DNA from 3 places in the Paraburkholderia sp. JHI2823 genome. Region 3 is predicted to be linked to each of the others. Evidence: predicted binding sites of a transcription regulator. Region 3 holds the regulator's gene; each other region holds the start of a gene.
What was found. The regulator LexA, encoded in region 3, represses DNA repair genes until DNA is damaged. The targets are predictions, from matches to a motif close to ACTGTATNNNNATACAGT.
Positions count from the first base shown of each region.

Region 1: a site for LexA is predicted at 2,558-2,575, ahead of imuA (translesion DNA synthesis-associated protein ImuA). Genes of this name have one in related genera too.
Region 2: a site for LexA is predicted at 3,411-3,428, ahead of recA (recombinase RecA). Genes of this name have one in related genera too.

Region 1 is NZ_JAYMRY010000036.1:64,600-75,204, forward strand. It holds gene VSR34_RS29250 (error-prone DNA polymerase) at 1-60, opposite strand, end outside; gene VSR34_RS29255 (DNA polymerase Y family protein) at 94-1,695, opposite strand; gene imuA (translesion DNA synthesis-associated protein ImuA) at 1,595-2,473, opposite strand; tRNA gene VSR34_RS29265 (tRNA-Pro) at 2,698-2,774, opposite strand; gene sixA (phosphohistidine phosphatase SixA) at 2,925-3,389, shown strand; gene VSR34_RS29275 (GNAT family N-acyltransferase) at 3,596-4,414, shown strand; gene VSR34_RS29280 (NUDIX hydrolase) at 4,479-4,928, opposite strand; gene VSR34_RS29285 (RT0821/Lpp0805 family surface protein) at 4,936-5,334, opposite strand; tRNA gene VSR34_RS29290 (tRNA-Arg) at 5,648-5,724, opposite strand; gene VSR34_RS29295 (undecaprenyl-diphosphate phosphatase) at 5,838-6,668, opposite strand; gene VSR34_RS29300 (aldose epimerase) at 7,160-8,074, shown strand; gene VSR34_RS29305 (peptidoglycan DD-metalloendopeptidase family protein) at 8,240-8,947, shown strand; gene VSR34_RS29310 (DUF2288 domain-containing protein) at 9,600-9,908, shown strand; gene VSR34_RS29315 (MATE family efflux transporter) at 9,860-10,605, shown strand, end outside.
Region 2 is NZ_JAYMRY010000009.1:90,504-101,108, forward strand. It holds gene VSR34_RS12810 (MFS transporter) at 1-553, opposite strand, end outside; gene VSR34_RS12815 (sensor histidine kinase N-terminal domain-containing protein) at 874-2,520, opposite strand; gene VSR34_RS12820 (response regulator transcription factor) at 2,533-3,273, opposite strand; gene recA (recombinase RecA) at 3,522-4,598, shown strand; gene recX (recombination regulator RecX) at 4,673-5,530, shown strand; gene VSR34_RS12835 (DUF2889 domain-containing protein) at 5,662-6,357, shown strand; gene sucC (ADP-forming succinate--CoA ligase subunit beta) at 6,408-7,574, shown strand; gene sucD (succinate--CoA ligase subunit alpha) at 7,669-8,550, shown strand; gene VSR34_RS12850 (TerC family protein) at 8,737-9,441, shown strand; gene VSR34_RS12855 (pilin) at 9,618-10,250, shown strand; gene VSR34_RS12860 (Wzy polymerase domain-containing protein) at 10,473-10,605, shown strand, end outside.
Region 3 is NZ_JAYMRY010000001.1:191,139-201,743, reverse strand. It holds gene VSR34_RS00880 (hypothetical protein) at 168-440, shown strand; gene VSR34_RS00875 (hypothetical protein) at 572-814, opposite strand; gene VSR34_RS00870 (NADP(H)-dependent aldo-keto reductase) at 964-2,016, shown strand; gene VSR34_RS00865 (permease) at 2,248-3,309, shown strand; gene VSR34_RS00860 (hypothetical protein) at 3,426-3,848, shown strand; gene VSR34_RS00855 (ABC transporter permease) at 3,864-4,700, opposite strand; gene nodI (nodulation factor ABC transporter ATP-binding protein NodI) at 4,733-5,647, opposite strand; gene VSR34_RS00845 (universal stress protein) at 5,958-6,425, shown strand; gene VSR34_RS00840 (DUF2939 domain-containing protein) at 6,489-7,190, opposite strand; gene VSR34_RS00835 (hypothetical protein) at 7,297-7,674, opposite strand; gene lexA (transcriptional repressor LexA) at 7,739-8,389, opposite strand; gene VSR34_RS00825 (sulfate ABC transporter substrate-binding protein) at 8,664-9,710, shown strand; gene cysT (sulfate ABC transporter permease subunit CysT) at 9,833-10,605, shown strand, end outside.

The DNA.
Region 1 (10,605 bases), on a different contig from region 3:
CGGAGGCAACTGTGCAGGTAACTGAGAAGGCGACGGCGCGCCCGTCCCGCTGGTCGACATGATTCCTGAAACCCAAAAAACGACGAATAAGTGCTAGCCGAAAAGCCCTTGCAGATACCACTGGCCGCCAATGCGCTCGCGATACAGCCAGAACATGCGGCCCTGGTCGTCGGCGGCGACGTAGTAGTCGCGCCCGACGCCCTCGCCGTCCCACCAGCCGGACTCGATGCGCTCGGTGCGCGTGAGCGTCTTCAACGGCCGTCGATAAACCGGCCTGTCGCCGCGCGTCGCGAGCTTGAGCGGCTTTTCGAGCAGCCATGCCGGGCGCGGCTGCGCCGGCAGCGGCACTTCGGGAAGGTCGAAGGCGCTCTGCACGGGCGCGCTTTCCTTTTCCATATCGGGTCCGTTGCGCCCCTTGCGCGGCTTGCGCGAGCGCTTCGCGCCGCTCTCGCGGTAAGGCCGCGCCGACATCGCCAGCTCCGGCCGGTGATCGTCCTCGACGAAAAGCTGCAGCACGTTCTGCTCGCCGAGCCGCGCGCCGATGCGCTCGAAAAGCTGGCCAAGCGACGCCTCGGCGGCCTCGGCCATCGGAAAGAGCGTGTCGGTGGGCGCCGCGTATTCGCTCACCTGCGAGGCGACGAGCGCGAGGCCGATCACGGGCGCCGCGAGTTCGGTCTGATTCAGGCGCTCGCGCAGCAGCCACAGCAGGTGCTCGGCGTCGCGCGAAGGCGCCGCCCAGGCGATCGTGAGACTGGAAGTGCGCGGCGCATGCCGCGAGGCCAGCTCGTGCGCGAGACGCAGTTCGAAAGCGCTCAGCGCGGCGTGCTGCGCGGCGAGCCAGCCGGCCAGCTGCATCACGAGGCGGCGCGCGGCAAAGAGCAGCGCCTCGGCGCTCTCCACGCGCGCGTGCAATTCGAGCGACGCGTGAAACGACGGCGGCGCGGCGAACCAGACGCGCGGATCGGGCGCCTCGCCGCGCGCCTGCGCAAGCCAGCCGAGCACGCCGTCGCCGAAGCGCCGCACGATGCCGTCGCGCGGCAGCCGCCGCAGATCGCCGAGCGTCGCGCAGCCGATCTGCGTGAGCGCGTGGTCGTGCTGCGCGGCGAACGGCGCGAGCGCGACCGGCAATGCATCGAGCACGCGTTCGAGCGTCGTTTCCTTGAGCACATGCCAGCGGCGCGACGAACGGGTGGCGCGCGCCTGTGCGAGCGTCCACCCGCCCCACGCCGTGGGCGCGCAGGCAATGCGTGCGATGTGTCCGCAGCCGGCCACCGTCGCCGCGACCCTGGCGAGCAGCGCGCGCACGCCGCCGAACAGACGCAGCCCCGAGCCGACTTCGAGCAACAGCGTGTGCGACTGCGCGAGCGCCACCTTGGGCGTATAGGCGAGCAACGCGAGCGCGAGCGCCTCGAAGGCGCGGGCCTCGCGCGCCGGATCGGGCTCGAGCAGCACGAGCCCCGGCGCGAGCGCCAGCGCATGCGAGCGCGTGTTGCCGGGCTGCACGCCGAGGCGCAGCGCGCCCTGATCGGGGATCAGGATGCGCGTGGGATCGGCAAGCGCGTAACAGCGCAGCGCAGCGCAGGCCTCGACGTCCTCAGACGGGGGTGACGGGTATGACGTTGACGGCACCGGCGGCGTCAGCGGCCTGACGGCCTCGAGCGGCAACAGCGGCAAGGTGACGGCGATCCACAGCATGATTGACCCCGGGCCACGGCATGACGACGGAAGCTGCGTCCGGCTGGGGCAGCACTGCGTCCTGCAGCGGCAATGTAATGACGAGTGGTTGGGCGGGCGGCGGCCCGCGGCGCTTGAAAATATCGACGGATAGCGCGGCGAGCTGCATCCATTGCCGCCGGTTCAGGTTCGCGTCGGCGGGCGCCGGCACCGGCGAGCAGGTCATGCGCAACGGCGCCGGCGACGACTGGTTGCGCGCGGCGAGCGGCCGCACGAGAAACGCGAGCGCCTGCGAATCCTGGGCGGCGACCTGCAGGCGGCGCACGGCATCGGCGCGCGCCTTCGTCTGCCAGAGCAGCACGGCGCCCATGCCTTCCTGCTTGAGCGCCTGCTCGGCCACCCAGGCGGCCTCCTCTTCGGCCGCGCGCACCCAGATCACGCGTTCGAGGGCGAGCCCCCAGGTCTTGAGCGCGCAGGCGTACGGACGCCACGGCGGCGCGACCAGCAGCACGTGCCTGCCAGCTTGCGCGGTGAGCGCGCGCAACGCCGGCGCGACGAGCCGCATCTCCCCCACGCCGCCCTGCTCGACGAGCAGTTCGGTCAAGCTGCCCGCGGGCCAGCCGGCGCCCGGGAGCTGAGCGTCGAGCGTGGCGTGGCCGCTCGGCACCGAACGCTCGCTCGCGTGGGCAAGCTGATCGCCTTGCCACACGCGGCTTTGCAGCCGGGGAGGCAAGTGTGCGGCGAGCTGCGCGGCGAGTTGCGCGGTGATGGGCTGCGCAGGGATCTGGACTGCTGCCATGATTCTGGGCCTGATCGATGGGAATACCTCACCCTGCCCGGCTGGAAATGGGGCATGGGTGGGAAGGAGGTCGGCTTGCCTCCACCTGTATATTTATACAGTATTTTGAGAGATTGGAGGAGACGGGAAAGCGGGGAAGGCAGCGGGTTGACAGCTTGCCGGCGCCGCAAACAGCGGAAAAAGAAAAAGGACTTACGGCATGACACCGTAAGTCCTTGATTCTGTGGTCGGAGCGATAGGATTCGAACCTACGACCCTCTGATCCCAAATCAGATGCGCTACCAGGCTGCGCTACGCTCCGACGAATCAGAGATTGTATCGGTAGTGGGCCAGCGCCGTCAAATCGCCGCACGCAAAAAAAGAACCTCATCCGCGCTTGCCGCCTCGCAGCGAGGCGCGCACCATGACAACCAACCCCTTACGCGCAACCTTGCAGCCAAAAGGAGACGCCATGCATCTCATCCTCTGGCGCCACGCCGAAGCCGAAGACAGTGCCGCCACCGACCTCGCCCGCCAGCTCACCACACGCGGGCGCAAGCAGGCGCAGAACGTGGCGCGCTGGCTGCGCGCGCGCCTGCCCGAGGACACGCTGATTCTCGCGAGCCCCGCCGCGCGCACCATCCAAACCGCCGAGGCGCTCACCGACCAGTATCGCGTGGCCCGTGAACTCGCGCCCGATGCGAGCGTCGAGGCGGTACTGAGCGCCGTCGGGTGGCCCGATGGGCTGGCCTCGACGGTCGTCGTGGTCGGCCATCAGCCTACCCTCGGCGAAGTCGCGGCGCGGCTGCTCTCTGGCGGCGCCGACTCGCGCAGCTGGGCCGTCAAGAAAGCCGGCGTACTCTGGCTGGCCAGCCGCGAACGCAACGGCGACGACCAGGCCGTCCTGCACGCCGCCATCACCCCTGATCTCGTATAAGTCCTCCAGCCTGCCCATTGGGCCGCCCCGTGCGCGGCCCAGACAGCGCTCCACCTGAACCCGCCGCATTCCCACCCCCGCCGCCGCAAGCCGCGTCGTCCGTCTGCCGTGCGCGACGTCATCGAATCGTCACTGCTTTTTCATGGAAACGTAACCGCGTATTACTACATTGCCGGGAAAGTTCTCTTACTTCCGAAGGACGCCCCATGCGAGATCTGCCGACGCCCACCCTGCCGTTCGCCTCGACGCTATTCGAGTCGAATCGGCGCCTGCCGCGCGCCGAAGAAACGGTCACCGCGCAGCATCGGCTGCAGGTGGCCTGGGCTCGCAGCGACGAGGAACTGCGCGAGGCCCAGCGTCTGCGCTACCGCGTGTTCGCCGAGGAAATGGGCGCACACCTGACCGGTCCGGCCGGCCTCGATGTCGACGCGTTCGACGCCTACTGCGACCACCTGCTCGTACGCGACCTCGACACGCTCAAGGTCGTCGGCACGTATCGCGTGCTGCCGCCGCATCAAGCGGCGCGCATCGGCCGTCTCTACGCCGAAAGCGAGTTCGACGTCTCGCGCCTCGCGCATCTGCGCCCGAAGATGGTCGAAGTGGGCCGCTCGTGCGTGCACCCCGACTACCGCAGCGGCTCGGTCATCATGTCCCTGTGGGGCGGCCTTGGCGGCTACATGACGCACAACGGCTACGAGACGATGCTCGGCTGCGCGAGCGTCGCGATGGCCGACGGCGGCCACTACGCGGCGAACCTGTACTGCGCGCTCGGCGCCAACGCGTTGACGGCGCCCGAATACCGCGCGTTCCCGCACACGCCGCTGCCCGTCGAGGAACTGCGCACCGGCACGCCTGCCGTGCCGCCGCCTCTCATCAAGGGCTACCTGCGCCTTGGCGCGAAGATCTGCGGCGCGCCCGCCTGGGACCCCGACTTCAACTGCGCCGACTTCCTCACGCTCTTCCGCCTCTCGGAGATCAACGAGCGTTACGCGCGCCACTTCCTCGGCGAAGCTGTGGGGCGTTAAAGCCGCATCCGCCGCACATCGGAAAAGGCGAGGCGCTCGTTGCGGCGCCGCCTGTTCCGGCGGATCAGAGTTTGCGGTGCAGTTCCGGGAGCGAAAGCGCTGTCTCGAACAGCCGCGTGAGACTGCGGCTCGCGTAGCTGGCGACGTCGGACGGAACGGTCCAGCGCCAGGCGTCCATTTCGGGAATCATCACGCCGTCCTCCCGGCGCGGAAAGAGCGACACGCAAACGCAGCGCGACAGGTCGAGTTCGTCGGGCGCCGCGCGCGCCGCAAAGAGATGCAGATCCTTGTCGCGCCGGTAAGCAAAGCGCCCGAGATCGACGAGCCGCGACGCTGCGAGCACGATGCCGGTTTCCTCGGCCATTTCCCGGCGCGCGCTTTGTGATTCTGTCTCGCCGGGTTCGCCCTGCCCTTTGGGAATGTCCCAGTGATTCGTGCCCGTTGCGTGCGCAAGCAGCACGCGGCCGTGAGGATCTAGCAGCACGATGCCGCACGAAACGACCTTGGCGTTCACCGCGCGCTCAGTGCTGCTTCTGGAACTTCCACGCGCCTTCCCCCACGCGGCAGAAATGTGGACGCAGCGTCATCGACTGCCCCTTCGCATTGATGACAACTTCCGTGTCGCGGCAAGTCTTGTCGCCTTCCTTTCGCGTGTTCGACGGCGTGATGGTCGAGTCGACGCGCACGCTGTTGCGCGAGCCTTCATTGGTCCAGGTCGTGCTCTCGCCATCTGCCTTGTGCTCGACGGCGTCGCGCACGGCATTCTGGAGCGAGCTGTAGTCCGCCTGGTTCATGAACGACATCGGCGTGTTGTTTAGAAAGCCGAGATTGGCGGCATGCGCGCTGCTCGTGCCGATCGTGACAAGGAGCGCCGCGCTCAGGGTACTCAGGGTGTGCAGGGCTCGGGGCAACGTGGCCATTGGATGTTCTCCTCGATGGGCAATCGGTATTCGGTATCGGCGAAAAGCATAACACGCACCCTTTTTTCACCTGCCATGCGAGGCCGTGTGCAAGCCGCTGGCCGCCCTCGATCGGTCCTTTTCAGATGTGCCCGATGGTGACGGCTCGGCCATCAAGCAATGCACCTCCGGCTGCCGGCAGTCGGTGAACGCAGTGAGGCAATTACGTCCTTGATTTCGGCATTGCTGAACACCGGTTCATCGCCCTACTGCGATCGAACGGTGGAAAGTGAAAAGCCCGGCGAGAAAGGCCGGGCTTTATGTTCATTTGATCTGGCGCGACAGGAGGGGCTCGAACCCCCGACCCTCGGCTTAGAAGGCCGATGCTCTATCCAGCTGAGCTACTGTCGCGTGGTCGCGTGCGAGGCCCCGAACGGCCCCACGAAGACGGGGCTGGATTATACCGCGATAGTCTCACGCGGTCGCGCGGGTGGTCGCGTTTCCGAGGGTCACGGGTGCCGCAATCAAACCGGCTGCTGATGTAACGCGAACCAGCCAAGGAAGATCGCGCCCGCGATCAGGCAATAGACGCCGAACGATGCCAGGCGCCCACGCCCCTCGAAATAGCGCATCAGGAACTTCACGCTCAGCCAGGCCGCGATCCCGGTGAGCACGCCCCCGACGAGCGCCGTCACCAGTTGGTCTCGCGCATGAAAGAGCTTGGGCAGTTCGAGCACGCCAGCCGCGAAGATAATCGGCGTGCCGAGCAGGAATGAGAACTCCGCGGCCTTTTCGGCAGTAAGGCCCGCCGCATTGCCCGCAATCATCGTGAGGCCGCTGCGCGAAAAGCCGGGAATGAGCGCGCCGATCTGCGCAAGGCCGACGAAAAATGCCTGGCGAAACGTGAGCTTCTCCGGCGGACGATGGGCGCGCGCGCGCTGAAGACGATCGCCGAACCACAGCAGCACGCCGTTGACCATCAGTGCCGCCGCGACGATGCGCAGATCGTGAAAGATCGCTTCGATGCGCTTTTCCAACACGAGGCCAACAATGCCCGTCGGAATGGTGCCAACGATGAGGGCCCACATCATGTGTCCTTCATCGTTCTTGCGCCCGGCCAGCGAGCCGAAGAAGCCGCCGATCAGCGCGACCCAACGCTCGCGGAAATACCAGAGCAGCGCGACGGCAGTCCCCAGGTGCAAAGCAACGAGGAACGGAAGGAGTTGCGGCGCATGCTTGTCGATGTGCATGCCGAAAACGGCCGGCACAAGCAGCGTATGACCGAGACTGCTCACGGGAAAGAGTTCCGTGACGCCTTGCAACACGCTAAGGAAGAGTAGAAACCAGAGACTCACGCGCGGATCCTCGTAATATTGACGTAAGGTGCCGGACCATGCGGAGCCGGTGCGGCGGAGCGCACCGATTATGCCTGGGCCGAATTACAGCGCCAAGCCTGGTGACGTATTTGTCGGAGAAGTTACCGCGCCGCAACAAAATTGGCCGCGAATGCACGGGTTCTTGACACCACGTGTGAGGTGGAAATTGCGAAGAAGACTCAGGGGACCGATAGGCCGCGCTCAACGCGCCATCTTGTAGAAAAAATACGCGCTGCTGCCCACAAAGAGGCTGAACAGAGCCATGCTCATTGCTATTGCGAGGTCCATGCAGGTCTCCTGCGAAAATGGTCTGTGCGCCAACGCACGGTCATGCGGATTATCCCGACTCACATCGTTCGACAAAAGTCACGCTTTCCCGACGCGGGTTTTCACGCATGCGAAAGCGGCGCAAAATCCGCCTGCCCGGCGCAAGTGCGCCGATACCTTCTCCCACCACCCCAGGCTCGCCCATGAACGTCAACCCGCAGCAGGACATCATCTCCCTTTCGCGCGGCACCTCGACGCTGCGCTTCGCGCCGTCGGCCGGCGGACGATTGCTCTCGTGGGATATGGAAGGCCAGCCTGTCATCGTTTGGCCGGACAACGCAAATTGGGCAGAGCCGGCACGCGTGCGCGGCGGGAACCCGCTGCTGTTCCCGTTTCTTGGCCGCCATCGCGTAGACGGTCAAATCGGCCGTTGGCGCGACGCACAGGGTGTCATCCGCGATCTGCCGATGCACGGCTTCGCGCGCGACCTGCCCTTCACGGCGCAAGTCGACGACGATGGGCATGGTCTGCGAATGACACTCGTCGACTCCGACGCCACACGCACGGGTTACCCGTTCGCCTTTCGCTTTGAAGCGCTCTATCGTCTGGCGGACGCTCAGACGCTCGACGTAAGCCTGAGCGTGACCAACACCGGCTCACAGCCTTTTCCCTGGTACGCGGGGCATCATTTCTATTTCGCGTTGCCGCACGCCCAGCGCGCGCAAACGACGCTCGATCTGCCCTCCGCACAGCGCCGCCATCAGCTCGCGGACGGCTCGATCAGCGCGCCCGAGCCAGGTGAGAAGCAGTACCGGCTCGACGATCCTCGCATCATCGACCGTTTCCATGTTCTGGAGCCCACGCCGCCCGCTTCGTCCGTACGCCTTGTTGCGCCGGGGCTAGGCAGACGGGTGACCATCGATCTGAACCGACCCGGCTCGCTTGCCTGGTACGCGGTGACGACATGGACGGAAGCCGAAAACTCCGACTTCTACTGCATCGAACCCTGGCTCGGGCTACCCGATGCGATTCATAATGGACTCGGGCTGCGCTGGCTGGACCCGGGCCATACGGAGACGGCAGTGCTGCGCATCGGTGTCGAAGCGCTCGACGGCTAATCTCACTTTTGTCACATGCGGTGCCGACGGGCGTAGCTGTGAGGCCGCTTTCGTCAGTCATTCGTCAGGCGAAAAGCCAGCTTTGCCGGCAAACCCGCTAAAATCGGTCGTTTTGCCAGGGCGACGAAGCTCAGTCAGTCGCGAGGCAACGTCATGCGAGGTTCAATGTTGGCACCAGGAATCAGACGGATTGCATGTGCGGCGCTCATTGCGTTGCTGAGCGCGTGTGGATCGGCCCCGGTCGGGCCTGGCTATTACCGCGTGGAACGCGGCGACACCGTTTACAAGATCGCCCGTAGCAATCGCCAGTCTGTGCAGAACATCGTGCGCTGGAACAATCTGTCGAACCCCGATGCCATCGAAGTCGGCCAGGTGCTGCGCGTGGAGCCGCCCGCCGGCACGACGACCGCACGCACCAGCGCCGCGCCGCGTGCAGGCGCGAGCGCTCCGCGGGAAACGGCGGACGCAGCCGACTCGTCGTCCGCGCCATCGGCCGCAGCCAGCCCGTCGATCTCGCTTGTCTGGCCGACCAGCGGGCAGGTCGTACGCAACTTCGACGGCCGCGACTCGAAGGGTATCGACATCGTCAACGCGGCCGGCACGCCGGTCGTCGCGGCAGCGCCGGGCACGGTGGTCTACGCCGGCAGCGGTCTACGTGGTTACGGGAACTTGCTGATCATCAAGCACAACGGAGACTACCTGACGGCCTATGCGCACAATCAGGCATTGTTCGTGAAGGAAGGTCAGAGCGTGACGCAAGGTCAGAAGATCGCCGAAATGGGAAGCACTGACAACGATCGCGTGATGCTGCATTTCGAGTTGCGCTATCAAGGGCGCTCGATCGATCCGACACGCGAACTGCCGGCACGCTGACCGAGACTGTTGCCACCCGATCGATAGGCAAAAAAAAGCCCGGCATGGCGCCGGGCTAACGGGGGTTTGGCGCATATCGGTAAAGGACCGGTTTACCATGCGCCGAATCGCAATCTATCAATCGGTTTCCTGCGGCGCAATCACTTAATTAGACCGAGAATGTGTTGCGGCGCACGGATTATGTGTCGCACCACTTTTCGGCGATGAATACGTACGTTCGATCTAGGGTCGTTGCGCATAAAAGCGTTCGCAGCAAGGGCACGCCGCGACTAGGCAAAAAACGACGGAAAGCCTTGCCGGTAGGTGTTCTCAGGCCGACGACGATTGGCTACCGAGATGTTTCGCAATGCCGGATCATCGCTTTAACCCGCTGCAATTTTCTCATTTTGTTGAGCCGCGCGCTTTAGTGGGGAAGCGCACGAAGCAGCGCATTTTATCGACTCGGATGTACAAAAATTGAAACCATTTCGCAGCACGCTTAAGATCAGATGTTTGACCGGTTTAATCTACCTTATTGTCTGAATTTCGGCGGCTCGAACCTGGCTATCGATCATTAATGTGATTAATGCCGCCGAAAACGCGCTCGTCAACCGCCCTGTCGGCAGGCGGGCTATCGTTTATAGTAACGGGCGCACCGCATCACCTCTTCACCATGACTATAGAAGACGCCAACCCCAGCTCGCTGTACGCCAAACTGTTCGGCGAAACCGCCAAGATAGACTGGCAGGATCTCGAACGTTTTTTCGCCCAAGGCAAGCTGCTCAGCGTGGCGAGCGACCTCGACCTCGTCAGTGTGGCCGAGGCCATCGCTAACGACGACAGCACCGTCGTCACGCAATGGCTGTCGTCGGGCCTCGTCGTACGCATGCAAGCAGAAACGGCGGCCGATTACGCTGCGCGCAAGCCTGAACTATGGGCCGTGGTCGTTTCGCCGTGGGTGTGCGTGCAGGAGCGCGTTTGAGCGACGCGCAGGCCCTGCCCGACCAGCGCGGCTGGCATCGGCGCGTGCTGACGCTCGCGTTTCCCATTGTTCTCGCCAATCTCACGCAGCCCATACTCGGCGCCGTCGATACCGCCGTGGCCGGTCACCTTGGCAGCGCAGCCGACCTGGGCGGCGTCGCGCTAGGCGGACTGTTCTTCAATTTCGTGTTCTGGGGCTTCGGCTTCCTGCGCATGGGAACGACTGGACTCGTCGCACAGGCCCATGGCGCGCGCGAGTTCGCTGCGCTGCGCGCGAACGTCGTGCGCGCACTGCTGCTGGCGTTCGCGATCGGCATTGTGATCCTGCTGATCCAGTCGCCCGTGATTCGATACACGCTCGCGGCTATTGGGGGCAGTGTCGAGGTGCAGCATAACGCCACGATCTACTGTCTGGCGCGTATTGGATCTGCGCCCTTCGCGCTGGCGAATTACGTCGTACTCGGTTATCTACTGGGCACGCAACGCGTGCGCATAGCGCTGGCTTCGCAGATTTTTATCAATCTCGTGAATGTCGCTGCAGTGCTTGGCTATGTATATGGCCTGGGTTGGGGCATCGCAGGCATCGGGGCGGCGACGGCGACTGCGGATGCGCTTGGCTTTGTGTTCGGCGCCTGTGTGCTCTGGAGGCTACGTCCTCGCGGGCTTGCCCCGCTAGCGCTGCGCACCGTACTCGAGCC
Region 2 (10,605 bases), on a different contig from region 3:
CGGTGAAGGTGCGCACACCGAGGATCACGAGCAGCGAGAGGAACAGGCCGAGCGTGGCCGTCGTCTGGATCCACGAGGTATAGAAGCCGCGGCGGCCGGCAGGCGCGTGCTCCGCGACGTAGGTCGCGGCACCGCCGTATTCGCCGCCGAGCGCGAGGCCCTGCAGAAGGCGCATGGCGATGAAGATCACCGGCGACGCAATGCCGATCGACGCGTAGCCAGGCAGGAAGCCCACCACGAAGGTCGAAAGGCCCATGATGACGATCGTGATGAGGAACGTGTGCTTGCGGCCCACGAGGTCGCCGAGCCGGCCGAACACGAGCGCGCCGAACGGGCGCACGGCAAAGCCGGCGGCAAAGCCGAGCAGCGTGAAGATGAAGCCGGCGGTCGGATTGACGCCGGAGAAGAAGCTCTTGCTGATGAAGGCCGCAAGCGATCCGGCCAGATAGAAGTCGTACCACTCGAACACGGTGCCGAGCGACGACGCGAAGATCACGCGTTTTTCGTCGCGGGTCATCGGCGCGTGCGAGACTTGTCCGCCAACGGTTGCCATAAATGTCTCCAGTATTTTGATATGCGTGTGGTCCGTCGGGCGGCGAAGTGCGGCACGCTGCCCGCAGCGGTCCTGCGGAGCATTATTGGAATGGAAACTTACTGGTTTCTGACGCGCGTAGGGGTTTGCTGGCAACGTGTCGGAATGGGGTTCGATCGCTCATCATCGCCTAATTACGCGGCAACTGCTCATAGTCGTGCGCCAACGTCTCCTAACATCGTCTTGCTGCGGCGGGCTGGACGCGTTGGGTAAGGGTAAGTCCCATCCCGGATTTCACAGTCGATTGGTCAGATTCGCCGCTCTGACGGCGAGCGCACGGCTCAAACCCGCCCGCGCAGCCGCAGCGTCACGCGCACGAGCGTCCCGGCGAGACGTGGCGATTCCTGATAGACATGGTCTTCGATCGCGAGCGTGCCGCCGTGCATCGTGGCGATCTCGCGCACGATCGCGAGCCCGAGCCCGCTGCCTTCGCCGTCGCGGCCGAGAATGCGGTAGAAGCGTTCGATCACGCGCTCGCGCTCGGCGGCCGGAATGCCCATGCCCGTATCTTCCACTTCGAGATGGACCACGCCCGCCGCGGGCTCGGGCCGCACGCGCACGGTGATGCGTCCGCCTGCTGGCGTGTAGCGGATCGCGTTGTCGATGAGATTCGAGAGCATCTCGCGCAACATCACGGGGTTGCCGTCCACTTCCACGCGCGTCGGCGCTTCATCGTCACCTCCGCCGTCTTCCCCGCCGTAGTCCTTTTCCGGGCCTTCGTAGCCGAGATCCATCTGCTTGGCGAGCGCCGGCTGCACCCAGTCGCGCACGGCGTGGCGCGCCACGTCCGCGACGTCGACCGGCGTGAAGATCTGCCCGGACATGCGGTTTTCCGCGCGGGCCAGCGCTAGCAGTTGCGTGACGAGCCGCGCGGCGTGCTCGGAGCTCGTCGCGATCTGCTCGAGCGAGCGGTGCACTTCGGCCGGCGCGTCCTGGCGCAAGGCAAGCTCGGCCTGGGTGCGCAGGCCCGCGAGCGGCGTCTTCATCTGATGCGCGGCGTCGGCGATGAAGCGCTTTTGCAGCTCCATGTTCTGTTCGAGCCGCGTGAGCAGATCGTTGAACGAGGTGACGAGCGGCTCGATCTCGGGCGGCGCGCGGCGCGCTTCGAGCGGCGAGAGGTCGTCGGGGCGGCGCATGCGGATGTTCGATTGCAGCGCGTGCAACGGCGCGAGACCGCGCGAGAGGCCGAACCACACCAGCAGGATCGCGAGCGGCAAGATCACGAACTGCGGCAGGATCACGCCCTTGATGATGTCGTTGGCGAGCTGGCGGCGCTTGTCGAGCGTCTCCGCGACCTGCACGAGCACGGGCTGATCTTGCGGACCGGCGGCGGCGAGGTGCCCCGGATCGACGGTCGTATAGGCGACGCGGATATCGATGCCGTGCAGCGTGTCGTCGCGGAACTCGACCACGCCCGGCGGCGGGCGGTCGTCGTCGTGCGGCAGCGGCATGTCCCGGTCGCCGCCCACCAGTTCGCCGCGCGTTCCGAGCACCTGGTAGTACACGCTGTCGACGTTGTCGGCGCGCAGGAAATCGCGCGTGGAGGCGGGCAATGTCAGCTCGGCCACGCCGTTCACGGGCTGGATCTGGCGGGCGAGCACATAGGCGTCGGTTTCGAGCGCACGGTCGAAGGGCCCGTTGGCGATGGATTTCGCGACGAGATACGTGACCGCGATGCTCATCGGCCAGAGCAGCAGCAGTGGCGCGAGCATCCAGTCGAGAATTTCGCCGAAGAGCGAGCGCGGGCGTGCCTCGGCGGCGGCTTCGGCTTCGTCGGGCGGGGCGAACGGATTGGCGTAGCGGGCGTCGCGTGCGTCGTCGTCGAGGGCGTCCGCGGCGGATGCGGACGCGCCCGACGGGTTCTCCGCGGCGACGCCTCGCGCGCCTTTGGGCGACGCGCCGCGCGCGATGGAGGGACGCCCGGCCATCGTCGCTCCCGCTTACTTGAAGTAGTGGCTGGCGGGCATCGCCGGCGGGGCGCCGGGGGCGCCGGCCTGCGCGTCCTTCGATTCCTTCGCCTCCTTTTCGAGGCAATAGCCGAGCCCGCGCACGGTCACGATGCGCACGCCGCCCGCTTCGAGTTTCTTGCGCAGCCGGTGCACGTAGACTTCGATCGCGTTGTTGCTGACCTCTTCGCCCCACTCGCACAGGTGATCGACGAGCTGTTCCTTCGAGACCAGCCGCCCTAGCCGCTGCAGCAGCACTTCGAGCACGCCCAGCTCGCGCGCCGACAGGTCGAGCACCAGGTCGTTGATGCGCGCAATGCGCCCCACCTGGTCGAACGAGAGCGCGCCGTGACGCACCACGGTCGGGCCGCCGCCCGCGCCGCGCCGCGTGAGCGCGCGCACGCGCGCTTCGAGCTCGTTGAGCGCGAACGGCTTGGCCATGTAGTCGTCGGCGCCGAGGTCGAGGCCTTTCACGCGCTCGTCCACGCTGTCTGCGGCCGTGAGGATCAGCACGGGCAGGTTGGAATTGCGCGCGCGCAAGCGGCGCAGCACTTCGAGGCCCGGCATTTTGGGCAGGCCGAGATCGAGGATCAAAAGGTCGAACGACTGCATCGACAGCGCCGTATCGGCGTCTACGCCGTTACGCACGTGATCGACGGCATAGCCCGATTGGCGGAGTGATCTCACGAGTCCGTCCGCGAGTATGCTGTCGTCTTCGGCAATGAGGATTCGCATGTTGCGCCAGCGTCGACTTCGAGGCCTTGAGCCTCGTAGCGCCCGCGCCGCGCCGCGTCCTTGAAGGCGCGGCCACGCGACGCGCGGCGGTCTCCGAAAATCGAGGTTCTGGTTAGCCGTAAAGACTTGCCAAAACCACTGTTTTTTTATACAGTGTCTGCGTTCGTGTGCATTAGCCCGAATGAGGCGTGCGCAATGAGGTGTGCACATGGTCACGAGACGCCGTTCATCATAGCAAAGGACGATTCATGGAAGATAGCAAGAAAGGCTCGGCTGGACTGACTGCTGAAAAGAGCAAGGCGCTGGCCGCCGCGCTCGCGCAGATCGAAAAGCAGTTCGGCAAGGGGTCGATCATGCGACTCGGCGACGGCGAGGCGGTCGAGGACATCCAGGTAGTCTCCACCGGCTCGCTCGGCCTCGACATCGCGCTCGGCGTGGGCGGCCTGCCGCGCGGCCGGGTGGTCGAGATCTACGGTCCGGAATCGTCGGGCAAGACCACGCTCACGCTCCAGGTGATCGCCGAACTGCAGAAGCTCGGCGGCACGGCAGCGTTCATCGACGCGGAACACGCGCTCGACGTGCAGTACGCCGCCAAGCTCGGCGTGAACGTGCCGGAACTGCTCATCTCGCAGCCGGACACGGGCGAGCAGGCGCTCGAAATCACCGACGCGCTCGTGCGCTCGGGCTCGATCGACATGATCGTGATCGACTCGGTCGCGGCGCTCGTGCCGAAGGCCGAAATCGAAGGTGAAATGGGCGACTCGCTGCCGGGTCTGCAGGCGCGTCTGATGTCGCAGGCACTGCGCAAGCTCACCGGCACGATCAAGAAGACGAACTGCATGGTGATCTTCATCAACCAGATCCGCATGAAGATCGGTGTGATGTTCGGCAACCCGGAAACCACCACGGGCGGCAACGCGCTCAAGTTCTACGCGTCGGTGCGTCTGGACATTCGCCGTATCGGCTCGATCAAGAAGAACGACGAGGTGATCGGCAGCGAAACGCGCGTGAAGGTCGTGAAGAACAAGGTCTCGCCGCCGTTCCGCGAAGCCGTGTTCGACATCCTCTATGGCGAAGGCATCTCGCGTCAGGGCGAAATCATCGACCTCGGCGTGCAGGCCAAGATCGTCGACAAGGCGGGTGCGTGGTACAGCTATAGCGGCGAGCGCATCGGCCAGGGCAAGGACAACGCGCGCGAATTCCTGCGCGAGAATCCGGACATTGCTCGCGAGATCGAAAACCGCATCCGTGAATCGCTCGGCGTCAACACGATGCCGGTCGGCGCCAATGATGGCGGCGAAGTCGAGATCGCCGACGAAGAATAAGCCCTCGTCACTAAGGCAAGCCGATGCGCAAGGGCGGGTCCGCTTCGATGCCGCCGTCTCGGGCGGCGTCCACGATGTCTTCCGAGCAGGCGAACTTGCGCACGGATTTGTCCGCGAGTTTGCCTGCGGATTCGCTGCGCGACCCACGCATGCGCTCTTCGAGCCGCGACGCCCAGGCGGGCGATCGCGGCTTTGCGCATTCTGGCGGGGACAATTCTTCGCCGGCCGATATCGGTGACGATGGCGGCGCGGTTTTCGAAGTGCCGTTCGAGGCGTTCTTCGGCGCGCAAGGTGAGGCTTCGCCGAACGCGAGGTCCGAACCGTCATCCAAAGCGGCGTCCGGCTCGCGATCCCGGCGGGCACCGATGGACGAGCCAGACGAGGCCACCACACCCCAAGCAGACACCTACGAGCGCAGCTCGACCACGCGCGCTGCACGAGCGCGCGCGCGCGACAAATCGCCCGCGGAAAAGCAGCGTCCCGAGCGCTCGCTCAAAGGCCGCGCGCTCGGCTATCTTTCGCGCCGCGAATACAGCCGTGCCGAACTCTCGCGCAAGCTCATGCCGTACACCGACGACGCCGACGCGCTCGAGGCGCTGCTCGATTCGCTCGAACGCGAGGGCTGGCTCTCCGATGCCCGCTTTGCCGAAAGCGTCGTGCACCGGCGCGCGGCGCGCGTGGGGGCAGGACGCATCGTCAGCGAACTGAAGCGCCACGCCGTGGGCGACGCGCTCATCGAAGAGGTGAGCACGCATTTGCGCGAGACCGAACTCGTGCGCGCCCGCGCCGTCTGGCAGAAGAAGTATGGTCAGTTGCCCGAAACGCCGGCTGAGCGCGCGCGCCAGGCGCGCTTTCTCGCGGCGCGCGGCTTCTCGATGTCGATCATCGGCAAGATCCTCAAGGGTCTCGAGGAAGACGGCTCCGGCAATTGAGCCGGTCGTCCCGAAAACCGGCGCGCGCAAACCCGCGCCGGGCCTGTGAGCCGGCCCTTTGTATCCGCGGCTGTCCCAAATACCCGGTATGTTAAAATCGCGAGGTTTTCCCATCCGGTCTTACCTTTAGCATGCCGCTTTCCCCGCCCGTGCCCCGCCAGTTGCGCCATCAGCGCGCCATCCGGGCGGTTGCCTATGAGCGCGAAGACGGCCTGTGGGACATCGACGCGTGCCTGACCGACCACAAGCCACGCGACGTGCCGCTCGCCGCCGGTGTCCGGCCCAACGGTTTGCCGATCCATGAACTCTGGCTGCGCATTACGATCGATCGCAAGCTCAACGTCGTCGACGCCCAGGCGTCGTCCGACTGGGTGCCTTATGACGGTCAGTGCCAGAACGCTAACCCCGCCTATCGGGCCCTCATCGGGCTCAATCTCCTCCAGAACTTCCGCCGCGAAGCGGGCCGGCTCGTCGCCGGCACGGCTGGCTGCACGCATCTCACAGAAATGTTGGGCGTACTGCCGACCGTCGCGATCCAGGCGTTCGTCGGAGAGGTGTGGGACACATCGAATGGCTCGCCGGGCGAAGAGCCCGGACCGGAACTCGGCAAGACCGCCGGAGGCAACGAGGCCGCCGGCGAGAAGCCGCCTTTCCAGCTTGGCCGCTGCCACGCGCTGCGGTTGGACTCAGAGGCGGTGAAGCAGTTTTATCCGCGCTGGTATGGCTATGTGCCGCGTTCCATAGAGCGCGGCGCGGACGTCGCCGGCGTGCGCGACGACAGCAGCCCGGGCCGAGAGGGCAGGGCCGGCGCCGTCACGCATGAATAACAACAGCGGAATCGAAGTTCACTCCAACTCTCAGACTGAAGGAATCACGCATGAAGATTCACGAGTACCAGGGTAAGGAAATCCTGCGGAAATTCGGAGTCGCGGTCCCGCGCGGCATCCCGGTGTTTTCGGTGGATGACGCGGTCAAGGCCGCTGAAGAGCTGGGCGGTCCGGTTTGGGTCGTCAAGGCACAGATCCACGCGGGTGGCCGCGGCAAGGGCGGCGGCGTGAAGGTTGCCAAGTCGCTCGAGCAGGTGCGCGAGTACGCGAACCAGATCCTCGGCATGCAGCTCGTCACGCACCAGACCGGTCCGGAAGGCCAGAAGGTCAACCGCCTGCTGATCGAAGAAGGCGCCGACATCAAGCAAGAACTGTATGTCAGCCTCGTCGTCGATCGCGTGTCGCAAAAGGTCGTTCTGATGGGTTCGAGCGAAGGCGGCATGGACATCGAAGAAGTCGCCGAAAAGCACCCGGAACTGATCCACAAGGTCATCGTCGAGCCGTCGACGGGTCTGCTCGACGCGCAGGCCGACGACCTCGCCGCGAAAATCGGCGTGCCCGCTGCTTCGATTCCGCAAGCGCGCGACATCCTGAAGGGTCTGTACAAGGCGTTCTGGGAAACCGATGCGTCGCTGGCCGAAATCAACCCGCTGAACGTCTCCAGCAACGGCACCGTGACGGCGCTCGACGCGAAGTTCAACTTCGATTCGAACGCGCTTGCACGCCACCCCGAAATCGTGGCTTACCGCGATCTGGACGAAGAAGATCCGGCTGAAATCGAAGCCTCGAAGTTCGACCTCGCTTACATCTCGCTCGACGGCAACATCGGCTGTCTCGTGAACGGCGCAGGCCTCGCGATGGCGACGATGGACACCATCAAGCTGTTCGGCGGCGAGCCGGCCAACTTCCTCGACGTCGGCGGCGGTGCCACGACCGAGAAGGTGACCGAAGCGTTCAAGCTCATGCTCAAGAACCCGGGCCTGAAGGCGATCCTCGTGAACATCTTCGGCGGCATCATGCGCTGCGACGTGATCGCGGAAGGCGTGATCGCCGGTTCGAAGGCCGTGAACCTGAACGTGCCGCTCGTCGTGCGCATGAAGGGCACGAACGAGGACCTCGGCAAGAAGATGCTGGCCGAATCGGGCCTGCCGATCATCTCGGCAGACAGCATGGAAGAGGCCGCGCAGAAGGTCGTCGCGGCTGCCGAAGGCAAGTAATTTTCACCGGATACGAATGGCGTAGTGTTCGGCGCGAACTCCGCATCCGTGCGGGCGACGCGACGAATTGCGCCAAACGAACAGAGGTCAATACATGTCGATTCTGATCAACAAAGACACCAAGGTCATCACGCAGGGCATCACCGGCAAGACCGGTCAGTTCCACACCCGCGCCTGCCGTGAGTACGCCAACGGCCGCGAAGCGTTCGTCGCGGGCGTGAACCCGAAGAAGGCCGGCGAGGACTTCGAGGGCATTCCCATCTACGCGAACGTGCGTGAAGCGAAGGAAGCCACCGGCGCGACCGTTTCGGTCATCTACGTGCCGCCCGCAGGCGCAGCCGCTGCGATCTGGGAAGCCGTCGAGGCCGACCTCGATCTCGCAATCTGCATCACGGAAGGCATTCCCGTGCGCGACATGATCGAAGTCAAGGACCGTATGCGCCGCGAAGGCCGCAAGACGCTGCTGCTCGGCCCGAACTGCCCCGGCACGATCACGCCGGACGAGCTGAAGATCGGCATCATGCCGGGTCACATCCACCGCAAGGGCCGCATCGGTGTCGTGTCGCGCTCGGGCACGCTGACGTATGAAGCCGTGGCCCAGCTCACCGCGCTCGGCCTCGGCCAGTCGTCGGCAGTCGGTATCGGCGGCGACCCGATCAACGGTCTGAAGCACATCGACGTCATGAAGATGTTCAACGACGATCCGGATACGGACGCCGTGATCATGATCGGCGAGATCGGCGGTCCGGACGAAGCGAACGCCGCTTACTGGATCAAGGACAACATGAAGAAGCCGGTGGTCGGCTTCATCGCGGGCGTCACGGCGCCTCCGGGCAAGCGCATGGGCCACGCCGGCGCGCTGATCTCGGGCGGTGCGGACACGGCCGACGCGAAGCTGGAAATCATGGACGGCTGCGGCATCAAGGTGACGCGCAACCCGTCGGAAATGGGCCGTCTGCTGAAGTCGGTGCTGTAAATCCAGATTCGCGGGCGCTCGCGCGTCATGAATGCGCGAGCAGCCAGCGATTTTTGATATCCTTGCGGAATCCTTTCACGAGGTTTCCGGGCAAAAGCGAGGGAGCCAGTCATGGCTTCCTCGCTTTTTTATTTGGCTCGCCGCGTGAACCGCCAATCCTGAGTCACTTCTGAGTCTCCCGTTTTCATGTTCGAGTTTTTCGCGTCGCTCCACTGGGGCGCAGTCATCCAGATCATCGTCATCGACATCCTGCTCGGCGGCGACAACGCCGTGGTGATCGCGCTCGCCTGCCGCGACCTGCCTTCGCAGCAGCGCTTGCGCGGCATCCTCTGGGGCACCGCGGGCGCAATCGCGCTGCGTGTCGTGCTGATCGCCTTCGCGGTGATGCTGCTCAACGTGCCGTTCCTGAAGTTCACGGGCGGACTGCTGCTGCTGTGGATCGGCGTGCGGCTGCTTGCGCCCAGTCATATCGAGCACGCCAATGTGAAGCCCGCCGACAAGCTGATCGGGGCGATCAAGACGATCATCGTCGCCGACGCGGTGATGAGCCTCGACAACGTGGTGGCGATTGCGGGCGCAGCCGAAGCCGCCGATCCTCGCCATCGCATCGCGCTCGTGATCTTCGGGCTGCTGGTGAGCATTCCGCTCATTGTGTGGGGCAGCCAGCTCGTGCTGAAGCTGCTCGACCGCTATCCCGTGATCGTGACGTTCGGCGCGGCGCTGCTCGGCTGGATCGCGGGTGGGCTCATCGTCAACGATCCCGCCGGCGACCGCTGGCCGCTGCTCGATACGCCGGTGGCGGAGTACGGCATCTGCGTGGCGGGGGCGGTGTTCGTCGTCGGGCTCGGCTCCTGGCTCAGGCGCCGCAACGCGCGGCGCGCACAAACTTAAGGGCATTCAATCGCACTGGGGCGCAGTCGCCCGCGCTGTCGCTGCATCCAGGCCACTGGTCCTGTTCGTTTGGCCTCGGCCATCCGGTCGACTGCCCGATGAGCGTGGCCGTCGATACGATCAAGACGCCTGACCACGACTGTGGCCGGGCGTTTCTTGTTTCAGGAGCCCTGAAGATGATCGTATCCGTACCTGCCTTGACCCGCTTGGCAAGTAGCGACGCGCACGCCATGAGCGCGCGCGATGGCCCCTTCGCGCGTTTTGCGAGACTGGCGTGCCTCGCTTCGCGCTGGACCGCGCGCGGTTTCACGCTGATCGAACTGATGATCGTGCTTGCGATCGTCGGCGTGATCGCCGCCTACGCGATTCCCGCGTACCAGGACTACCTTGCGCGCAGCCGCGTGGGCGAGGGCCTTTCGCTCGCGGCTTCGGCGCGGCTCGCCGTGGCGGAGAACGCCGCGAGCGGCAACGAATTTAGCGCGGGCTATGCGGTGCCCCCCGCGACGCGCAACGTGGATTCCCTGCACATCGACGACACGACCGGGCAGATCACGGTCGCGTTCACATCGCGCGTGGCGCCCGCGGGCAGCAACACGATCGTGCTCGTGCCCTCGGTGCCCGACAACACCGATCAGCCCACCGCGCGCGTCGCGCTCGCGAAGGGCAGCGCGCAGGGCGGCACGCTCACGTGGGAGTGCTTCGCAGCCGGCAAGACGGCTTCGTCGCTGGGGCCGCCCGGCTCGGGCCCATCGCCCGTGAACGCCGCAACGCTGGCCGGCAATCTCGCGCCGCCGGACTGTCGCGCGTAGGCCTCGCGCTTCGATGCTCTGGCAACGATGGGCCCGCTGCGCGTGAAGCATGCGCAGCGGACACGTCGCTGGCGCGAGCCGGCAATGTCACTGTTCGCGCAGTTCATGCGGGTGCGACCGGGCAGCAGCCGCGCATGCTGAGCCGGCAGTACCGGGCCGCACCCGCACAGCGGGGGAAAAGTTTTGTATAGTGCCCCGTTGCTGACGCCTGCCGCCTAGTCCATGCCTTCCAAATTTGCGCGTTACCTTACGTTCGTCTTGCTGGCCCTCGCGTTGACGCTGCCTTATGCCGTCGTCAACCACACCTATCCGATTCCCACGTTCTATGCGGAATTCGTTGCGCTGACACTTTATG
Region 3 (10,605 bases):
TGCCTCCCGCGATTGTTTCCGAAGCCAGAATAGTAAATTCGGATTATCGCGATTATTTTCCGATAGTAGGTGTATACACTGGGTTCCGTTGACGCAGCTCATGGGCACAGACCTCCCAGGCGAGGCGCCATCCCGATCCGCAACTGAACCTGAATATGGAGTCCACCATGAAGACCAAACTGATCGCAGCGCTGCTGGTCGCAGCTACCGCTTCTGTCGCCGCTCCCGCCTTCGCCAGCGGCTACGGCCCGGCACCGTTCTATCGCCCTGACGTCGGCGCGCCTGCTTCGCAGCGCGGCCAGAGCGTGCAGACCGTCGCCGCTGAGCGCGTCCAGGCACAAGGCGCCGAAACGGCCTACGGCGGTGTGGCCGGCTCGGCTTCGCAGTCGGGCGGCCACGTCAAGGCCCCGGCGTCGCAATCGGTCTATTTTGGCCAGTAAGTCGAGCTGAAGTTGCCGAGCCGCTCGCGAGCCGGGCGGCAAGAAAGCCGGATGTCGTTTCGACATCCGGCTTTTCGCATTTGAGGTGCGCCTGCGGTGTCGTCAGGTGCGTCCCGTGGCACTCGTACGACTCAGGACGCGTCGCGCACGCGCTTGTCGATAGCTTCGCGAATGCGGTCGAAGGCGGCATCGAACGCGTTGTCCTGAGTGGGGAATCGGCCCGCAGCGACGCCGTCGACGGGCACGTTGCCGGTTTCACTGCTCGTGAGGCTCTGGATGATTTGCGTCGAGACGAAGAAGCCGGCTTCATGGTCGCCGTCCACGCCGGCTGTCATGTCGAAACCCATGTACTCGTAGCTGCGTCGGTGTTCCATGCCGAATCCTCCTCGTGGGCGCATGTGCCGATTCTGGCACGTCTCCTCGCGCCACGGCGCGCTGCGGTTCATTCGGCGTCTCCTTAAAAAAATTCCGGTGCCGTGGTAGTTTCACCGTTTCCCCAACCGCACTGATGGACAAGGTTTCCATGGAATACCGCACACTCGGCAATACCGGCGTCAAGGTAAGTCTGATCGGCCTCGGCACGATGACCTGGGGCGAGCAGAACACCGAGCGCGAGGCGCACGAGCAGATCGACTATGCGCTCGACCAGGGTGTCACGCTGATCGACGCGGCGGAAATGTACCCTGTGCCGCCGCGCCCGGAGACCCAGGGGCAGACCGAGCGATTCATCGGAAGCTGGCTCGCCAGACATCGCTCGGCGCGCGAACGCATCGTGCTTGCCACCAAGATAGCGGGCCCCGCACGCCAGCCGCACAATCCCCAGCATATTCGCGGACCCGGGAACCAGTTCGACCGCAAGAACCTGACCGAAGCGCTCGACGGCAGCCTCGAGCGCCTGCAGACCGACTATGTCGACCTGTATCAGTTGCACTGGCCCGACCGCAGCACGATGACGTTCGGCCGAAACGCCTATCCGTATATCGACGATACCTACACGGTGCCGATCGAGGAGACGCTGAGCGTGCTCGCCGATTTTGTGAAGGCGGGCAAAGTCCGCCACATCGGCGTGTCGAACGAGACGCCGTGGGGCGTCGCGCAATTCCTGCGCGCTGCCGAAACGCTCGGGCTGCCGCGCATCGTCAGCATCCAGAATCCGTACAGCCTGCTCAACCGCACGTTCGAGAGCGGCCTCTCCGAATTCACGCATCGCGAAGGCGTGGGTTTGCTCGCGTACTCGCCCCTCGCGTTCGGCTGGCTCTCGGGCAAGTACGAGGGCGGTGCGCGTCCGGAAGGCGCGCGCATCACGCGCTTCGAGCGATTCAAGCGTTACAGCAAGCCGGAATCGGTGGCCGCGACCACGCGCTACGTCGAGCTCGCGAGAGCGCACGGCTATACGCCCGCGCAGTTCGCGCTGGCTTTCGTCAACAGCCGGCCGTTCCTCACCAGCAACCTGATCGGTGCCACGTCGCTCGAACAGCTGAAGGAAAACATCGCGAGCGTGGACGTCAAACTCACGCCCGAGCTGCTCTCGCATATCGATGCGCTGCATGAGCAGCAGCCGAATCCCGCCCCTTGACGGGAAGCTCCCGAACAGGCCGCGACACGCGCGGCGCTTGAACGACGCGCGCAGCGCCAGGCCGATGCGATAGCGAACGCTGATACACCAAAATCGTTGGCGATTCGCAGGGCATACACTACGATCCAGCATGCGCCGATCGGGGCACCATCACGCGATGCGCACGCACTGCGCTTCGTGCGATGACGCCCCGCCGGCCGTCCGTACGCTCAATCCGGGAGAGACTTCACAATGACGAGCGCACGTCCAGCGCAATCGCCGCCGTCTTACGGCTGGCCCATTTTCATTTTGCTGGCGGTGGCCGGCTTGTTCTACGTGAAGTGGTTCCCCTACTATCACCGCGCGTTCACGGCCGAGGAGACGCACTCCATCGGCAAATCGATTCTCACGGGCGGCGCGGCCAGCGCCCCCGCGCCGTCGTTTGCCGCCGCGCTCGATTACGCTTACGCCTACGGCAAGGCGATCTGGCAGGCCATGGTGCTCGGCCTGCTGCTCGGCTCCGCGGTGCAGGCGCTGTTGCCCGTGCAATGGGTCGCGCGCGTGCTCGGCCGGCGGGGCTTCGGCAGCGTGGCGGCAGGCGGCCTGCTCGCGGTGCCCGGCATGATGTGCACCTGCTGCGCCGCGCCCGTGGTAGTGGGCCTGCGCGCGCGCAATGCATCGGCGGGCGGCGCGATTGCGTTCTGGCTCGGCAATTCCGTGCTCAACCCGGCGACGCTCGTCTTCATGGGCTTCGTGCTCGGCTGGCATTGGAGCGCACTGCGTCTCGCGCTGGGCCTCTTGATGGTGTTCGGACTCGGCTGGCTCTGCAACCGCCTCGTCACGCCCGAGGAAACGCGTGCCGCCGACGACCGCCTCGCGCAGCTCGCCCGGCAGCAGGCGGAAGGCGGCAACGTCTTCGTGCGCTGGCTGCGCATTTTCGCGCGCATGGCCGTGCGCCTCGTGCCGGAGTACATCGTGCTGGTGCTGCTGCTTGGCGCCGCGCGCGCGTGGCTTTTCCCGCACATCGGCCCGGAGGTGACGAGCAGCCTCGGCTGGATCGTCACGTTCGCCTTTGTCGGCATGCTGTTCGTGATCCCTACGGCCGGCGAGGTCCCCATCATCCAGGCGATGCTCGCGCTCGGCATGGGCGTGGGGCCCGCGGGCGCGCTCCTGATGACGCTGCCGCCGGTGAGCGTGCCGTCGTTCGCGATGCTGGCGGGTTCGTTCCGGCCGCGCATGCTCGCGATCGTGGGCACCACGGTGGTGTGCTTCGGCATCGCCGCGGGGCTCGCGGCGGTGGCACTCGGTTTCTAGCGACGCTTCCAGGGACATGGGACGAGGAACGTGCGATGCGTCCAGCGTCTGCCTACCAGTCAATACGCGGACGGTTCGCCGTCCGCCACGGAGCGGGCCACAGCCCGAAAAACAGCATGGCACAGCAAAAAACCAATCCGAAACTCGAGCAGGCGCTCACGCGCGGCGATCTCGCCATTCGCCAGGCGAATTCGGCCCGCGCCACGGCAGTGCTGCGTGCGCTCGGCAAAATGATCGTCGAGGCGTCGGCCACCATTGGCGTCGAGGCGCACACGTCGATTCCCGATGGCGATCGCATTTACGACCCGGCCGATGGTCTCTGGCCGCAGTCGCTGCTCGTCTCGCTCGATGGTCCGGTGGAGGAGTCCGATCCTGAAGAGATCCGCACGGTCCGCCTGCTCGCCCAGACCCAGTCGACGATGTTCCGCGTGGAATGGCATCGCGCCGACGGCAAGATCGGCCGCCAGGAAGGCGGACCGTTTGCGACGGTCGCGTTTATTTCGGACGTCGATATTCCCTGGGGCGATGACGAGGACTGAATGCCTCGCGGTGTCCTAGCGCATCATGCGCCGGCGGAACAGTATCGAAGCGATCGCGAACGGCACGACGACGTAAATCGCGAGCACCAGCAGATGCAGGCCGGCGTCTTCGACAGGCCGGTCGAGCATGGCGGGCCGGATCAGCGCAACGGCGTGAGCGAGCGGCAGCATCAGCGTGATGTGCTGGGCGGCCGCGGGCAACTGCGCGATTGGGAAGAACACGCCGGAGAGCAGCAGCATCGGGGTGAGCACGAGCGTCTGATAGAACATGAAGAAGTCGTAGGACGGCGCGAGCGCCGTCACGATCATCGCGCAGCTCGCGAAGGCGAGGCCGGCCAATGCGATCACGGGCAGCGCGAGCAGCATGGAAGGAAAGCTCGCATAACCGAGCATGCCGGCCACCACCATGATCGCCGCGCCCGAAAGCATCGACTTGCTCGCGGCCCACATGACCTCGCCGAGCACGACGTCGCCAAGCGTGAGCGGCGTGTGCATGATCGCCTCCCATGTGCGCTGCACGTGCATGCGCGAAAAGCCCGAATACATCGACTCGAAGCTCGCCGACATCATCACCGAGGACGACACCGTGCCCGCCGCGAGAAAGGCGATGTACGAGACGCCGTCGATGCGGCCGACCATCAGCCCGAGCCCGAAGCCGAGGCCGAACAGATAGATCATCGGATCGGCGAGATTGCCGAACATCGAGGCGATGGCGAGCTTGCGCCAGACCAGATAGTTGCGCCGCCACACGGCAATCCAGTGCGTGGCGTTCGAAGGCAGGGCGGCGCGGGGCTCGCGCACCGGCGAATGGGCCGGGCGCGCGGGTGCGGGGGGGCTGGTGCGTGTCTCCATGGTGTCCCTGGCGATCCTGGATTTTGACGCCGTCAATCCTGCATCTCGCGGCCCGTGAGCCGCAAGAACACGTCTTCGAGATTCGCGGGCCGGTGCAGGTAGCGCAGGTCCGATCGATGGCGCAGTTTCGCATGCACGGGCGCGGGGTCGTCGACGTAGCAGAACAGCGTCTCGCCGCTGATCTCGGTACGCTTTGCGTCGGCGGCGAGTTCGTCGCGCAGTGCAACCGGGTCCGGTCCGTAGACCTCGATCACATCGCAGCCGATTTCCGCTTCGATCAGCGCCTTGGGCGCGCCTTCGGCAATCTTGCGGCCTTCTTCGATCACGCACACGCGATTGCAAAGCCGTTCGGCCTCCTCCATGAAATGCGTGGTGAGGAGAATCGTCTTGCCGCGCGCGAGCAGCGAGCGCAGGCGCTCCCAGATCAGGTGACGCGCCTGCGGGTCGAGGCCCGTGGTGGGCTCGTCCATCACGAGCACGTCGGGGTCGTTCACGAGCGCGCGCGCGAGTGTGAGACGACGGCGCATGCCGCCCGAAAGCTCGCCCACGCGCGCGTCGGCCTTGCTTTCGAGGCGCGCGAACTCGAGCAGCGGCGCGACGAGCGCTTTCGTTTCACGCGCGGATAAACCAAAGTAACGGCCGAACACGAGCAGGTTCTCGCGTACGGTGAAGTCGGGATCGAGATTGTCGAACTGCGGGACGACGCCGACGCGCTGACGAGCATGGCGCGCCCGCGCCGGCACGGGTTCCCCGCACAGGCTGATGCGCCCGGCATCGGGCGAAACGATGCCAAGGAGCATGCGCAGCGTCGTGGTTTTCCCCGCGCCGTTGGGGCCGAGCAGCCCGAAGCATTCGCCCGGGAGGACATCGAACGACAGGCCGTTGACGACCGTCCTGTCTCCGTAATGTTTGAAGACCTGCTCGAATTCGATGGCGGGTGCGGGCATGGACCGGTTGAACGTGAGTCGAACGGGCGGCGCGCGAGTCGAACAAAAAACGAACGAAGAGCTGAACGAACAATCGCACGAAACAAGGCGGCCTATTCTAGTGCATTGCGGCGCAGCGAGTGGGCGGCCGCTCTCGGCCCTTTGCGCTGTTCGAGGTTAATGCATGCCGCGACAAGTATTCGGCTCGCCCAAGGCGCATCTGGCGTTTTCCGATGCTGACCTGGCGTTTTCCAGCCCTTGCACGCGCAATTGCGGCGCACCATGATGAGCATCGCACAGCCGGCAATCATGCGGGCACGGAGAAGCGATCATGGCGAGCTACAAAAAAATTCTGCTCTGTTACGACGGCTCGCGCGAAGGCCGCAAGGCGCTGCGTTGCGGCGCTGATCTTGCGCTCGATCTGCAGGCGGAAACGCATTTGCTGTCGGTCGTCGACATGCGTTCGACGATCGCGCAGAGTGCCGGCCTCCTCACCGATGTGGCCTGCGGCCGCTTCGAGGAAACGGCGCGAGAAATCCTTCAGGAAGGCGTGGACTGGCTGACCGAGCGCGGCGTGCGCGCGCAGGGGCATTTCGCGTTCGGGCATCCGATCGACGAGATTGCGAATCTGGCCAACGAACTGCATGTCGACCTCGTGGTTGTGGGCCATCGCTGCCGTACCGGGCTCTCGCGCTGGTGGATGGGGGCGGGCAACACGCCGCTGCTCGATCGCGTGTCGTGCAGCATTCTGGTGGCGTGTTCGTCGGCTGCCGAGGACAAGCAGCAAGCCGCCGCGTAGTGCGCTGGGAGCGCGCCCGGTTCCCCTGGAACGGACCTGTTCCGGCATCGTTTCACAAACGCCTCAATTCGAGGCGTTTCCTTCATTGAGCTCCACTGCCGAGAGCTTCCACCCAAAGAGCCCGTGACGCTGCAGGATGGCGGCATAGTGCTCGCCCGTACTGCCGCGGTCCCATGTGAGCGCGAACTCGTTGAGGCCGCGATAGGCAGCCGTGGTAACTGGCCGTGCCCCGGGCGCGGGATTCCCGGACGCCGGCGCGGGCGGCGCGGCAGGCGGCGCTGCGGGGGCGGGTGCCGATTGCGCCGGTTGCGCCGATTGTGCCGATTGTGCTGCCTGCGCGCCTGATTCCTCTGGCGATGGCGCGTGCGGCCGGTCGCCGGGCTTGCCCGTCGGCGGCATGCCATCGAGCAGCGCGGCGACGCCCTCAGGCGTAGCGTACGCATCCACGAGCGGGCCAATCAGCGCCGCGCCGATCACGGCGCCGAGGATCACCAGCGGGTTACTGCTGTGTTCCGCATGAATGCGCCGCTGCAGCATCTCGCCAACCTGCTGCTTGAGGCTCAAGCGCAGCGCAGGGTAATCGACGTACTGGTCGAGCGTGGCGGCGTCGCGCGCGTCGGCCGCGGCTTTCATGCGATTCACCGCGATATAGGGCGACGCGTAGGCGTAGCCGACCGCGGCAACGACCATGGCGATCGCAACCGTGATCGCAACGGTTTTTTTCCAGCCGTGCGTCTTACGTGGAGTCGTGAGGGATTCCGTCATCGGGATAGGGTAAATCGTTCAAACGTGGTGTTGACCGCAAACCAGCGAAAAGAATCCCCACGTGATCCCGAGCGCGACCTCTTGAGCGGAAAACCGGCTCGCGACCTTACTTCGCGAGCGCCGCCGGGAGGTCGGTGGACTGTTCGGCGATGCAGCGGTCGATCGCGCGGCAAACCGCATCCACCGTGCCGACGAGGATGAGCCGCGACGGGCCCTGGTAGACGCGCACCGGCGCCCGGCGCATGGGCTGCTCGGTGTTGAGCGTGCTGTTGAGCGAAACGCGCGCAAACGCCGGCTGTGCCGAGGGCAGCGCCGGGAGATCGGCGGTGCTGGCCGCCACCATGCCTGGCGTCTCTTCGAAAAGCGAGCGGTTCAGCGCTGCGGCGGGGACGCGGACTTCGCGAAGCGCGCATGACGCGATTCCACGAAGATGGCGCAGACGGCCGAATTGACGGAAGGGCAGCAAGCGGGCAAGGCGTTCCATGACTCTCTCCAGAGATCGCGCAAACGGGGCGCAACGGGGGCGCAAATGAGCGCAAGCGGATTGCTTAGAATTCGGTAGGCCGGATCAGGCCGACCGCAATGCCTTCGAGCGCGAAATCCGCGCTGCCGGCCTCGACAAAAATATTGTCGTAGTCGGGATTCTCGGCGATCAACTCGACGCCGTTCGGGCGGCGCTTCAGGCGCTTGACGGTCACGTCGTCGCCTAGGCGCGCCACGATGATCTGGCCGTCTTTCGCCTCGGCCTTCTTCTGCACCGCGAGCAGGTCGCCGTCGAGAATGCCGGCGTCGCGCATCGAGAGGCCGCGCACCTTCAACAGATAGTCGGGACGGCTCGAGAAGAGCGCAGGGTCGCACATGTAGTTCTGCGAGATGTGCTCCTGCGCGAGGATCGGACTACCCGCCGCGACGCGGCCTACGAGCGGCAGCGAGAGCTGCATGATGCCCGGATGCGGCAGCGTGAACTGGTGCGGCAGGTCGTCGGGCCCAGGCACGAGCCGGATGCCGCGCGAGGCGCCTGCAGCCAGTTCGATCACGCCCTTGCGCGCGAGGGCGCGCAGATGCTCCTCCGCAGAGTTGGCCGAGCTGAAACCGAGTTCCGCGGCGATTTCCGCGCGCGTGGGCGGAAAGCCCGTGCGCTCGATTGCCCGGCGAACGAGATCGAAAACCTGCTGCTGTCGTGCGGTGAGTTTGGTCATGGCGCCACTGTATGTTTGAACAGGTAACTGTATTTTTATACAGTATCCGTCGCTTTTCAAGTATTACTTGAAGTTCGACAACCGGGCGTTGCCATAGCGCCGCTTCGAGGCGCTTCGGTAGCCGAAAACGTGTTGCGGCAGCGACTTCCTCCGCCTTTACCACTTTTGCGTATTAAAGAATGAGGAAACATTATTTTTAATGATGTAAGCGGATCGCTAGACTGGCCTCCATCAGTGGTTGTCACTACGCAGGACAAAAATGGAGAACAGATAGATGGGCACCAGGAACACGGGGAACGCCGGTTGGCTGAAGACGCTGGCGGCAAAACTGGTCATCGGCATTGCACCGCTCGTTGGCCTCGCGGCTATGGCGCCGGCGGCTCATGCGGATACGTCGCTGCTCAACGTGTCCTACGATCCGACGCGCGAGCTGTACCAGGACATCAACGACGCGTTCATCAAGCAATGGAAGGCGAAGTCGGGCGAGACGCTCGCCATCAAGCAGTCGCACGGCGGCTCGGGCGCGCAGGCGCGCTCGGTGCTCGACGGCCTGCAAGCCGACGTCGTGACGCTCGCGCTTGCCTGGGACATCGACGCGCTCGCCAACAAGGGCATCGTCGCGAAGGACTGGCAAAAGCGGCTGCCCGACAATGCCTCGCCGTACACGTCGACGATCGTGTTCCTCGTGAGGAAGGGCAATCCGAAGCACATCAAGGACTGGGACGACCTCGTGAAGCCCGGCGTCTCGATCGTCACGCCGAATCCCAAGACCTCGGGCGGCGCGCGCTGGAACTATCTCGCCGCGTGGGCGTACGCGTCGCACCAGCCGGGCGGGAATGAGCAAAAGGCGAAGGACTTCATTTCGAAGCTCTACAAGAACGCCGGGGTGCTCGACTCGGGCGCGCGCGGCGCGACGACGAGCTTCGTGCAGCGCGGCATCGGCGACGTGCTGATCGCATGGGAGAACGAAGCGTTCCTCTCGCTCAAGGAGTTCGGCCCGGACAAGTTCGAGATCGTGGTGCCTTCGGTGAGCATTCTCGCGGAGCCGCCGGTGGCCGTGGTGGACAAGGTCGTCGACAAGCGCGGCACGCGCAAGGAGGCCGAAGCGTACCTGCAGTTCCTCTATAGCGAAGAGGGCCAGGAGATCGCCGCGAAGAACTTCTATCGTCCGCGTTCGGACAAGGTCCCCGCGGCGCTCACGGCGAAGTTTCCGAAGCTCAAGCTCTACACGGTCGACGACACGTTCGGTGGCTGGACCAACGCGCAGAAGACGCATTTCGCCGATGGCGGCGTGTTCGACTCGATTTATCAGCCGCAGTAAGACTATGCAGCACCGGTCGGGATTCGATCACGATCCCACCGCATAACAACGAAGCGCGCCCACGGGCGCGCTTTTCGGCGCAGCGTTGGAACACGCGCGCAACCCATGTCTGGACGATGAGCATGACGACGTTTCGATCGACGTTTCGATTACGCAAGCCCAGTGCGCTGCCGGGATTCGGCATCACGCTCGGCATCACGGTGGCGTATCTGAGCCTCGTGGTGCTCATTCCGCTTGCCGCCACCTTCCTGAAGACCGCGACGCTCGACTGGAGCCAGTTCGTGCGCGCCGTGTGGTCGCCGCGCGTGATCGCGTCGTACCGGCTCACCTTTACGGCTGCGCTCGGCGCCGCGCTGATCAACGCGGTGTTCGGCTTTCTGCTCGCGTGGGTGCTGGTGCGCTATACGTTCCCGTTCAAGCGTTTGATCGATGCGCTCGTCGACCTGCCGTTCGCGTTGCCGACCTCCGTGGCCGGCATTTCGCTTGCCGCCGTTTATGCGGGCAATGGCTGGATCGGCCAGTTCCTGGAACCGCTCGGGCTCAAAGTCGCGTTCACGCCGCTCGGCGTGCTCGTGGCGCTGACCTTCATCGGCCTGCCGTTCGTCGTGCGCACGGTGCAACCGGTGCTCGAGGACTTCGAGCGCGAACAGGAGGAGGCCGCGGCGTGCCTCGGCGCGTCGCGCTGGCTCACGTTCCGCCGCGTCGTGCTGCCCGCGCTGGTGCCGGCGCTGCTCACCGGCTTCGCGCTCGCCTTCGCGCGTGCGCTGGGCGAGTACGGCTCGGTCATCTTCATCGCGGGCAACGTGCCGATGAAGTCGGAGATCACGTCGCTCCTCATCATCACGAAGCTCGAACAATACGATTACGCGGGCGCGACGGCGCTCGCCGTGGTCAT